Regions from separate parts of the Pinisolibacter sp. DMC100 genome, predicted to be linked through region 2. Evidence: predicted binding sites of a transcription regulator. Region 2 holds the regulator's gene; the other holds the start of a gene.

Region 1 (5,702 bases), on a different contig from region 2:
GGAAAGGCGAGCACCATCGCGATCACCGAGGTGATCAGCGTGCCCCACAGCATGACGCCCGCGCCGTATTGTTCGGTCACGGGGTTCCATTCGGTGGAGACGAAGAAGCCGAGGCCGAAGGCCTTCAGTGCCGGGAAGCCACCGTGGAACAGGAGCACGACGATGGCGCCGAGCAGCACCAGGACGAGCGTCGCCGCGCCCGTCAGGGCCCAGTGAAAGAGGCGATCCTTCACGAGCTTGGAATGGCGGGCCTGGACCGCCTGCAGCGGCGGGATGAGATCGGTCGAAGCCGGGTCGGGGCTGAGCGCGGTCAAGGGCTTGTCTCGCGTGGATCCGGGAAGACCCCTCCGCGGGCGAGCCGCGGAGGGGTGGTCGGTTCGGGGAAGATCACTTCCAGATCGGCGCGCCCGAAGCGTCCTTGACCTCGGCGGTCCAGGCCTTGCGGATGCGGTCCTTCACCGCGCCGGGAAGCGCGATGTAGTGCAGCTTCTCGGCCGCGGCGTCGCCCGACTTGAAGGCCCAGTCGAAGAACTTCATGACCTCGGCCGACTGCGCGGCATCCTTCGGGTCCTTCGGCAGAAGGATGAAGGTGGCCGAGACGATCGGCCAGGCGGTGTCGCCGGCGGTGTCGATCATCGAGGCGTCGAAGTTCTTCGCCTTGTCCCAGTCGGCGGCCGCAGCGGCGGCCTGGAAGGCCGGAACGGTCGGCTTGACGAACTTGCCGGCCTTGTTCTGGAGCTGGGTGGTGGTCAGAGCGTTGGCCGAGGCATAGACGTACTCGACGTAGCCGATCGAGCCCTTGGCGTTCTTGACCGAACCGGCGACGCCGTCGTTGCCCTTGGCGCCGTTGCCGGCTTCCCACTTGACCGAGGTGGCCGAGCCGACCTTGCCCTTCCACTCGTCCGAGACGGCGTTGAGGTAGGCGGTGAAGACGAAGGTCGTGCCCGAGCCGTCCGAACGGTAGACCGGCAGGATGGCGAGGTCGGGCAGCTTGACGTCCGGGTTCAGCTTGGCGATCGCCGGGTCGTTCCACTTGGTGATCTTGCCGAGATAGATGTCGGCGACGACCGGGCCCGAGAGCTTGAGCTGGTCGGCGGCGATGCCGTCGAGGTTGACGATCACGACGACCGAGCCGACCACGGTCGGGAACTGCAGCAGCTTGCCGCTCTCGAGCTTCTCCGGAGCCATCGGGGCGTCGGAGGCACCGAAGTCGACGGTGCGGTTGAGGATCTGGGTCTGGCCACCGCCCGAACCGATCGCCTGATAGTTGAGGGCCGAACCGGCGGCGGCCTTGTAGTCGGCACCCCAGGCGCCGTAGACCGGCGCCGGGAAGGTCGCGCCGGCACCGGTGAAGTCGCCGGCGAGAACCGGCGCGGTGAAGATGCCGAGCATGGTGACGGCAGCGAGCGTCGCGCGCACCGAGTGGACGGCCTTGTTCATGACGGAAATCTCTCCTTGTTCGCCGGGTCGATCCCGGAACGTCCCGACCATGCAACACGGTCGATGACAGTTTGATGTCGAACGAACGGCGGAGAATTTCAGAAACAGAACAAGGGATTGGAACGGAAGCGGCGGCGCCGGCCGCGGCCTTTCGTGGCAATTCGTCACGAAGGCCCGATCAGGCGGGAAGGGCGCGCATCACCGCTCCCGCGCAGATCGCCGTCATGATCGCCGGCAGCGCCCAGGACATCTGTCGCCTGACCTCGAGGCAGGGTCGATGCAGTCTCGATCTGGGCTTGCCGCAGGGCACGCCGAGCATGCTGTCGAAGAGCAGCACCGTGACCAGATAGACGTAACCCATCGAGATGATCTGGGCGATCGGCGTGTTGAGCGAGATCGAGCCGGGGAAGCTCGACTCGAAGGTGAAGCTGATGGCGGCGAGCGCCAGCAGCGCCGAGAAGATCAGCCCGCCCTTGTCGGTCGCCCCGAGGCCGGGCGCCCACAGCACGTAGATCGAGACGGCGAGCACCGCGGCGATCGGGATGAAGATGCGCAGGATGTAGCGCTCCGACAGTCGCTCCACCTCGAGCGCCGCCTCGAGCCGGGAATAGCTGCGGGCGTTCCAGCCGGCCGCCTCGGCATTGGTGAAGTCGAGGCGCAGCGGCTGCCAGTCGGTGACGGAGAGCCGCTCGGCGACCTTGGAGAAGCCGCGATCGGCGTCGGTCGCCACCAGCAGCACGTCCTGCTTGGCATGGCGCGGCGCCGAGAAGGAGAGGGCGATCTTCTGATGGTCGAAGGGGAAGGCCGTCATGTCGGTGGCGACGCGGAAGTCGGCCTCGTAGCGCTCGACCACGACGACCGAGCCGTCGGCATGGGTGGAGGCGGCGACCGTGCGGCCGTCGACGTCGCCGATCTGGTTGTCGACGACGACGCCGGGCGTCCAGATGCCTTCGAGGTACTTGTCGGCTTCCGAGCCGACGCGGTCGACCCGCGGCGTGCCGGCTTCGACGGCGTCGAAGCCGACGCGTGGATCGCGCCAGCGCTGGGTCACCTCGACCCACAGCCGCGCCTTGCCGGCGACTTCCTTGATCTCGGTGACGTCGAGGATGCGCAGCGCGATGCGCACCCGCACGGGCAGTTCGACCCCCTGTGGCAGACCGGTCTCGGCGTGTGCCGACGGAAGTGCGGCGAGCGCTGCGAAGAGGACGGCGGCGAGAGCCGCGACGAGCCGGATCATTTCGCCTCCTCGTCGCGAGCAGGCGACGCGATCACGCCGAAGGCGAGGATCGAGAAGAAGACGAAGGCGAGGATGCCGCCGACGGTCGCCAGCACGCCGAGATCGGAGCGCAGCCGGCGATCCTGCACCGCCTGTTCGGGGAAGGTGGCGAGCGCCACGACGTTGCCGACGAGGCGGCCGGAATAGTCGACCAGCGGCTGGCGCAACACTGCGCCGCCGGTACCGTCGATGTCGAGGTCGCCGACTTCGGTCTCCCGCGCGATCGAGAGTCGTCCGGCCCGCAGCTGGGCGGAGAATCGGGCGAGATCGGTCGAGGACGACAGGACGAGGTCGCCGCCGTTGTCGGCGGATGCCGGCAGACCGGCGAGCGAGCGCGACAGGACCACCGCCAGATCGGCATTGGTGACGGTCTTGATCTGCTCGAGGATCGGCTGCAGGTCGAGGCCGACCTCCATCGTGCCGGCGAGCGCATCACCATGGCGGATCACCGAGATGCCGCGCACGCCGACGATGCCGGTGACGCCGATCTCGACGCCGACCTGACCGCGGCCGGTCTTGTTGGCGGCGAGCACCATCGGACGCAGCCGCGAGATGTCGTCGTCGTGGCTCTCCGGCTTGTGGACGCGCAGGAGGTAGCGCAGGTCGGCCGAATGGAAGCCGAAGACGGTGACGCCCGCCTGTTCCTTCAAGTAGGTCCAGGTCGAGGCCGACAGCGCGGCGAGCGCCGGGCGATCGTTGGCGGCGAGCGGTGCCGGTACGTCGGAGCGCCGCGCCATCGCCTCCGCCTGGGCCTGGGCGAAGCGGCCGGCCTGATCGATCGCCGAGGTCACCGCCTGGCCGACCGCCCGCATCCGTGCGGCACGGTCGTCGGTCGCGGTCTCCCGCCGGGTCGAGGTGGCGAGCCACACCATCGCCCCGAGCGTCGCGACGATCACCAGCGCGGCGCCGAGGGAAAGGACGAACCGGGTCCGCAGGCGCGGTACCGACGCAAACGACGAAATCGCGCTTTCGCTCGACAAGGCTGAACTCCGATCGCGGGAGACGAGACGGCGGGCGCGGCCGGAAGGCGGACGCGGCAGGAGCCGCGATCCTAGTAGAATTGCGGAGGAACGATCAAGGCGTCGCGGCGGCGCGCGACGGCCCGAACCGGGTCGGAAAGATCAATGGCCGTTGATGTTTCGCCTCTGGTGCCCGAGCGGGGGCGATCCTCTGCGCCGCGTCCGAGACGACTCGAAACGCGTCGAGCCGGCCTCAGACCGGCGCGACCAGCGCCGCCGTCGCGGACGTCGTTCCGCTGGTCGTCACCCGCTCGCGGCCCTCGGCGTCGACGACCACGCGGGCCGCACCGCTCGCCACGCGGGCGAGCGCCAACGGATAGATCCGGTGTTCCTGCGCCAGCACGCGCGCGGCCAGCGTGTCGGGCGTGTCGTCGTCGAGCACCGGCACCGCGGCCTGGACGATGATCGGCCCGACGTCCATCTCGGCGCGGACGAAATGCACGGTGCAGCCGGCGATCTTGACGCCGTCGGCGAGCGCCCGGGCGTGGGTGTGTAGCCCCTTGTAGGAGGGCAGCAGCGCCGGGTGGATGTTGATCAGCCGATCGTGCCAGCGTTCGATGAAGTAGGGCGTCAAGAGCCGCATGAAGCCGGCGAGCACGACCAGTTCGACGCCGTGGCCGACGAGTTCGGCGACCACCGCGCGTTCGAAGGCCTCGCGGGTCTCGAAGCCCTTGTGGTCGACCACCACGGTCGCGACCCCGGCGGCGGACGCCTTGGCGAGACCGCCGGCCTCGGCGACGTTGGAGACGACGCAGACGATCTCGGCCGGGTAGGCGGGATCGGCAGCCGCCGCGATCAGCGCCGCCATGTTCGAGCCGCCGCCCGAGATCAGAATGCCGACGCGGACGCGCTTGGCCATGATCAGCGGCCGCGCGGCGGCCAGGCGAGGTCGAGCTTGCCGCGGGTGTCGACCCAGGCGCGCTTGCCGTGCTCGTCGGCATCGCGGCCGGAGCCGTCCTGCAGCCAGCCCAGCGTGACGCAGCTCTCGCCGAGATGGCGGAACATGTCGGAGATGTCGTGCGCCTTGTCGGCGTCGACCACCAGGACCATGCCGATGCCGCAGTTGAAGGTGCGCAGCATCTCGGCTTCCGAGACGTTGCCGACCGAGGCCAGCCACTTGAAGACCGGCGGCACGGCGCAGGCGTAGAGGTCGATCTCGGCGACGCAGAGTTCCGGCAGAACGCGCGGAATGTTCTCGATGAAGCCGCCGCCGGTGATGTGGGCCATGGCCTTCACGCCGCCGACCTTGCGGATCACCTCGAGGATCGGCTTGACGTAGATCCGGGTCGGCTCGAGCAGGGCGCGGGCGACCGAGGTGCCGGGCTGGAACGGCGCGTCGTCGTTCCAGTCGAGGCCGGCCTCCTTCACGAGGCGGCGCACCAGCGAGTAACCGTTGGAATGGACGCCGGACGAGCCGAGGCCGAGCAGCACGTCGCCGGGGCGCGTGGTCTTCTTCGGCAGGATCTCGTCGCGCTCGACCGCGCCGACCGCGAAGCCGGCGAGATCGTAGTCGTCGGCCTTGTACATGTCGGGCATCTCGGCCGTCTCGCCGCCGATCAGCGCGCAACCGGCGATCTGGCAGCCCCGCGCGATCGAGGCGATGACGCGCTCTGCGACGTCGAGCTCGAGCTTGCCGGTGGCGAAGTAGTCGAGGAAGAACAGCGGCTCGGCGCCCTGGACGACGAGGTCGTTGACGCTCATCGCCACGAGGTCGATGCCGATCGTGTCGTGGATGCCGGTCTCGATCGAGATCTTCAGCTTGGTGCCGACGCCGTCGTTGGCCGCCACCAGCACCGGATCACGGTAGCCGCAGGCCTTGAGGTCGAACAGACCGCCGAAGCCGCCGAGTTGCGTGTCGGCACCCACACGCGACGTCGCCTTGGCGTGCGGCGCGATGCGACGGACCAGCGCGTTGCCGGCCTCGATGTCGACGCCGGACCGGGCGTAGGTCCAGCTGTTCTTGCCCT
Region 2 (5,702 bases):
CAGACCCTTCTGCGCGACCGCGTCGAGGAAGCCGTCCTCGAGCACCACGTCGAGCACCGCGTTGCCGGCGGCCATGGCGAGCAGATTGCCGCCGTAGGTCGTGCCGTGGGTGCCCGCCGTCATGCCGGCGGCGGCCGCTTCGGTCGCGAGGCAGGCGCCGAGCGGGAAGCCGCCGCCGATGCCCTTGGCCGAGGCCAGGATGTCGGGGGCGACGCCGGCGACCTCGTAGGCCCACAGCTTGCCGGTACGACCCATGCCGCACTGGACCTCGTCGAAGATCAGCGACAGGCCGTGCTCGTCGCAGACGCGGCGCAGGAAGGCGAGGAAGGACGGCGGCACCGGGCGGATGCCGCCCTCGCCCTGGATCGGCTCGATCAGGATGCCGGCGGTCTCGGGACCGATGGCGGCGAGGACCCTGGCCTCGTCGAAGCCCTCGACCTTGTCGAAACCGTCGACCTTGGGACCGAAGCCCTCGATGTACTTCTCCTGGCCGCCGGCGGCGATGGTCGCCAGCGTGCGGCCGTGGAAGGCGCCTTCGAAGGTGATCAGGCGATAGCGCTCCGGCCGACCCTCGTGGAACTGGCGGCGACGCGCCGTCTTGATCGCACATTCCAGCGCCTCGGCGCCGGAATTGGTGAAGAAGACGCGGTCGGCGAAGGAGGTCTCGACCAGACGACGGGCGAGCTTCTCCTGATGCGGCGCGGCGAAGACGTTCGACACGTGCCACAGTTTCTCGGCCTGTTCGGTGAGCGCCGCGACGAGATGGGGATGGCAATGGCCGAGCGCGTTGACGGCGATGCCGCCCATCATGTCGAGCCATCGTTCGCCCGAAGCCGTCTCGAGCCAGACCCCACGGCCGCGGACGAACTCGAGGTCGACGCGGGCGAAAGTCGAATAGAGCGCGGTTTCGGTCATTCTCTCGTCTCCGGACGCCGCCGGCCGCGTTTCGAGCGCGGAGAAGGCGGACGCCCCCGGGTTCCTGCAGGCAGGGGCGGACGTTCGCGACGGGCCCCCAAAACGAACGATGCCGCCCTCCGGGCGGCACCCGCGACGACGATCGAAGTGCCTTTGGGGCACCTTTCGTCGAGCGCGCGGATAATGGGGGCGGAAGGGTCGAATTGTCAACGTCGCCGGCCGAAAACCGCGGTCGCGGCAGACCATCGGCGACGACATACGCAAGTCCACGGATCGCAACCGTCGCGCGAAGCGCGCGATCTCGGCGGTACGTGTCATCCCCTGTTGCAGATCGGACTCAACGCTGGGGAAAAGACATCGTTCATCCACCGAAACGATTCCTCGCCGCCTTGCTCGCGAGTCTACGGCTAGTGTAGTTTACGACTTGTTAAACACGACATCTCGTGCGACGGATCGTCCGATCCCATACCTCTCGTCTTGCGTCGACGCCTCGGAAACGAGGCGGCCCCGGAGGGATTCCTCCGGACGAGAAGGGATTCGGAAGGTTCGATCGCCGGCCACGACTGCGAGGGTAGCGATGATCTCCTGGACCGACGAGCGGGTCGAGCTTCTCAAGAAGCTCTGGGGCGACGGACTGAGCGCCAGCCAGATTGCCGGCGAACTCGGCGGCGTCACCCGCAACGCGGTGATCGGCAAGGTCCATCGGCTCGGCCTGTCGGGCCGGGCCAAGGCGCCTCAGCCCTCCGCCAGCCGCCCGAAGAAGCCGGTCACCCGTCCCGCGACCTCGACCGGGCGCTCGGAAGGCGGCCCGGTCAGCGTCGGCGCCACCGCGCTCAAGGCCGAGACCCGGCCGGAGGAACGCCGTCACGCCCAGCCGGCGCCGCAGCTGGTGTCGCTCTCCGACGAGCCGCTGATCCCCAACGCCTCGGTGCTGCAGATCAACGAGCAGACCTGCAAGTGGCCGATGGGCGATCCGTCGGCGTCCGACTTCCACTTCTGCGCCCGTCGCTCCGACGTCGGCATCCCCTATTGCGCCTATCACGCGCGGCTGGCCTATCAGCCGGTCGCCGACCGCCGCCGCGACCGCCGTCGCGCCTGAGGCGAGAGGCCCGAGAAACGCAGAGAGCCCGGCGAGCGATCGTCGGGCTCTCTGCATTTCGGGATGTCGGAACGGCGCGGCGATCGCGCGCCGGTCGCGACGGCCTCAGGCCATCGCGCCGAAGCGTTCGTCGAAGGAATAGCCGGAGCCGCGCACGGTGCGGATCGGGTCGCGTTCGCGCGGGCGGTTGACCGCCTTGCGCAGGCGGCCGACGTGGACGTCGACGGTGCGTTCGTCGACATAGACGTCCATGCCCCAGACGCCGTCGAGCAGCTGCTCGCGGGTGAAGACGCGGCCGGGCGACTGCATCAGGAACTCGAGCAGGCGGAATTCGGTCGGTCCGAGATGGATCTCGCGGCCGGCGCGGCGGCAGCGCTTGGTCTCGCGATCGAGCTCGAGGTCGCCGGAACGCAGCAGGGTGGAGACCAGCTCCGGCCGGGTCCGACGCAGCATGGCGCGGACGCGGGCCATCAGCTCGGCGGTGGAGAAGGGCTTCACCACGTAGTCGTCGGCGCCGGTGGAGAGGCCGCGGATGCGCTCGCTCTCCTCGCCGCGTGCCGTCAACATGATGATCGGCAGGCGTTCGGTCTCGGAGCGGGCGCGCAGGCGGCGGCACAGTTCGATGCCGGAGAGCCCCGGCAACATCCAGTCGAGGATGAGGAGATCGGGAACGCTCTCCCTCAGGCGCGTATCGGCCTCGTCGCCTCGGGCGACGACTTCGACGTCGTATCCCTCGCTCTCGAGATTGTAGCGCAGGAGGAGACCGAGGGCCTCCTCGTCCTCGACGATCAACACGCGGGCCATGTCGTCCCTCGTTCCTCGGGCCGGCTCAGACGCCGGCCTCGAACTTCATCTGCTCGGCGTCGTTGCCCTTCGGACGCTCGCCGATCACCTGCTCGCCGGTCACCAGATAGTGGACCTGTTCGGCGACGTTGGTGGCATGATCGCCGATGCGCTCGATGTTCTTGGCACAGAACAGCAGGTGGGTGCAGAAGGTGATGTTGCGCGGGTCTTCCATCATGTAGGTGAGGAGCTCGCGGAACAGCGACGTATAGAGCGCATCGATCTGCTCGTCGCGATCGCGCACGACGATCGCGGCTTCGGAGTCCTGCGCGGCATAGGCGTCGAGCACGGCCTTGAGCTGCTCGAGCGCGATCTCGGCGAGGTGTTCGACGCCGATCAGCACGCTCTTCAGACGGACACCGCCGTTCATGGCGATGACGCGCTTGGCGATCGACTTGGCGAGGTCGCCGACCCGCTCGAGGTCGCCGGCGAGACGCATGGCGACGAAGATGTGACGCAGATCGAGCGCCATCGGCTGGCGCTTGGCGATGATGACGATCGCCTGCTCCTCGACGATGTGCTGGAGGCGGTCGAGCCGGGCGTCGGTGGCGACCACCTTCTGCGCCAGCGTCGTGTCGCCGCGAACGAGCGCGGTGACGGCGTCGGTCACGAGACCTTCGGCGAGCCCGCCCATCTCCGCGATGCGGCCGGCGAGTTCCTTCAGTTCCTGATCGTAGGCGACGACGGTATGGTTGGTCATCGAGCGAACCTCGTTCCACTGGCGCGAACCGTCCGGCGGAACCGGCCCGGGTCGCCCCGTTTCTATGACGCGGAGACGTCAGTTTGATGACGCTCCAAATTGTTGATTTCTTAGCGCTTCACGACTTCCAGCGGTCGAGCGCGACGGTGAAGGCGGAGCCCTCGCCGCGCCGACTCCAGATGTCGAGCCGCCCGCCGTGGCGGGTGACGATGTGCTTGACGATGGCGAGGCCGAGGCCGGTGCCGCGGCGCGAACCGGCGCCGTCGGAATGGCCGCGGTAGAAGCGCTCGGTCAGGCGCGGCAGGTGGACCGGGTCGATACCGTCGCCGTGGTCGCGCACGGTCGCCAGCACCAGATCGCCCTCGGTCCGCACCGTCACCTCGACCGAGCCGCCGGCGCCGCCGTACTTGACGGCGTTCTCGACCAGATTGGTGAAGACCTGGACCAGTTCCTCGCGATCGCCGCGCACCGCGCGGGCGGTGTCGCAGCCCTCGAGCGCCAGGGTGACGCCCTCGGTGCCGGCGGCCGGGCGGGCGAGGTCGAGGACGCGGGCGAGCACCTCGCAGAGGTCGACCTCGGCCTCGGGGCGCAGATGCGCCTTCATCTCGATGCGCGACAGCGACAGGAGGTCGTCGATCAGCCGCTTCATCCGCCCCGCCTGTTCGGCCATGACGCCGAGGAAGCGCGCGCGGGCGGCGCCGTCCTCGCGCGCCGGACCCTGCAGCGTCTCGATGAAGCCGGAGAGGGCGGCGAGCGGCGTGCGCAGTTCGTGGCTGGCGTTGGCGACGAAGTCGGCGCGCATGCGCTCCATCCGGCGCGTCTCGGTCAGGTCCTCGATGCGGATCATGAGGAAGGGCGCGATGCCGGGCACGATCAGCGGCGCCACGTGGGCGCGCGACCAGCGTTCGGTCGGCACCTTGTCGTGCCATTCGACGATCTCGGCCGCCAGCCGGTCGCGGGCGGTGTCGACGGCGTCGTAGAGCTGGGTGACGCGCACGCCGAAGGACAGCGGGAAGCCCTCCGACAGGGCGGGGAAGCGCAGCGCCGCGTCACGGTTGAACCAGCGCACCTCGTGAGTGCCGTCGACCACGATGCAGGGTTCGTCGACGGCATCGATCACCGCCCGGACCAGTGGTCCGACCGCCGTGTCTCCGGAGAGGAGGATGCCGGACGATGCCGTTTCCCGCCGATCGTCGATGCTCATGGAACCCTCGCCAGCGCGCGCCTCTCGCGCCTGTCCCGATCGGTTGCCACCGTCACGGACGAAACGCAACCGTCGCGTCGCGCGACCGACGGTCGAGCCGCGAGAATGGCGATTCCACACGACGGATTTGCGAAGGTCGACGAGGATACGCGCGAAAGGCGCGATCGATCAACGGATGTTGGCGGCGAGAAGGGCGCGGTAGTTGCGCGCACCGTCGCCGGCGCAGATCTTCTCGAAGCCTTCGGCCTCGAGCGCGGCGTCGACGTCGCGGTAGAGCGCGTCGGCGGCGTCGGGCGAGAGGTTGGTCTCGGCCAGCGCCCGGTTCATCGCCTTGCCGAGGTTGGTCGCCTCGCGCTGGCCCATCGGGAAGCCGCACATCTCGGCCGAGATGGCGATGCGATAGAGCGTCTTCAGCGTCTCCTCGCCCCCTTCCTCGGCGCCGGCCCGACCCACGGTGCCGCCGACGAACGCCGCCACGAGGGCGCCGACGAGGGTGGTGCGGGAGAAGACGCGCAGGAAACGATCGGCGCCCATGGGCCGTCCTTTCGGGGTCGGAGTGTCGTCGAGACGGGCCGGGTCCAGCGACGCGGACGAACGGCGGATCACCATGATGCCGCGATGCGGCGGAACCACGTCCAGCGGATAGACCGCGTCCGGAGCCACGTCCACCCGAAATCGCGCCGGCCGTGCGCTCGCCGACCGGGGTGTGGCCTCAGGCCCACACCGACGAAGGTCGTCACCGCCGGTGTCGGCAAGGCGCTTGCCCCTCCGGACCGCACGACCTAGGGATGCCGCACGTCCCGGCGATCGGAGCCAAGTCCATGACTGCAAATGAGAATGTCTCGCACGGCGAGCAGAAGGAAGCCGCCGCGCTCGGCTCCATCGTCGCTTCGACGGGCCTGACGATCGCCAAGGCGATCGTGGCGGTCATGACCGGCTCG

The links. Region 2 encodes PhoB, which activates phosphate uptake and scavenging genes when phosphate is short. Its sites were predicted from a motif close to TGTCATNNANCTGTCAT; they were not measured.
Region 1: pstS (phosphate ABC transporter substrate-binding protein PstS) is a predicted target of PhoB. The motif match lies at 1,504-1,520, and genes of this name have one in related genera.

What each region holds. Positions count from the first base shown of each region.
Region 1 is NZ_JBQUZT010000002.1:632,818-638,519, reverse strand. Features, by position in the region: gene pstC (phosphate ABC transporter permease subunit PstC) at 1-314, opposite strand, end outside; gene pstS (phosphate ABC transporter substrate-binding protein PstS) at 388-1,440, opposite strand; gene ACT541_RS11790 (ligand-gated ion channel) at 1,619-2,677, opposite strand; gene ACT541_RS11785 (cache domain-containing protein) at 2,674-3,696, opposite strand; gene purN (phosphoribosylglycinamide formyltransferase) at 3,929-4,594, opposite strand; gene purM (phosphoribosylformylglycinamidine cyclo-ligase) at 4,597-5,702, opposite strand, start outside.
Region 2 is NZ_JBQUZT010000001.1:1,122,171-1,127,872, reverse strand. Features, by position in the region: gene ACT541_RS05165 (acetylornithine transaminase) at 1-915, opposite strand, end outside; gene ACT541_RS05160 (GcrA family cell cycle regulator) at 1,496-2,014, shown strand; gene phoB (phosphate regulon transcriptional regulator PhoB) at 2,120-2,818, opposite strand; gene phoU (phosphate signaling complex protein PhoU) at 2,844-3,557, opposite strand; gene ACT541_RS05145 (ATP-binding protein) at 3,676-4,761, opposite strand; gene ACT541_RS05140 (hypothetical protein) at 4,930-5,295, opposite strand; gene ACT541_RS05135 (cation diffusion facilitator family transporter) at 5,583-5,702, shown strand, end outside.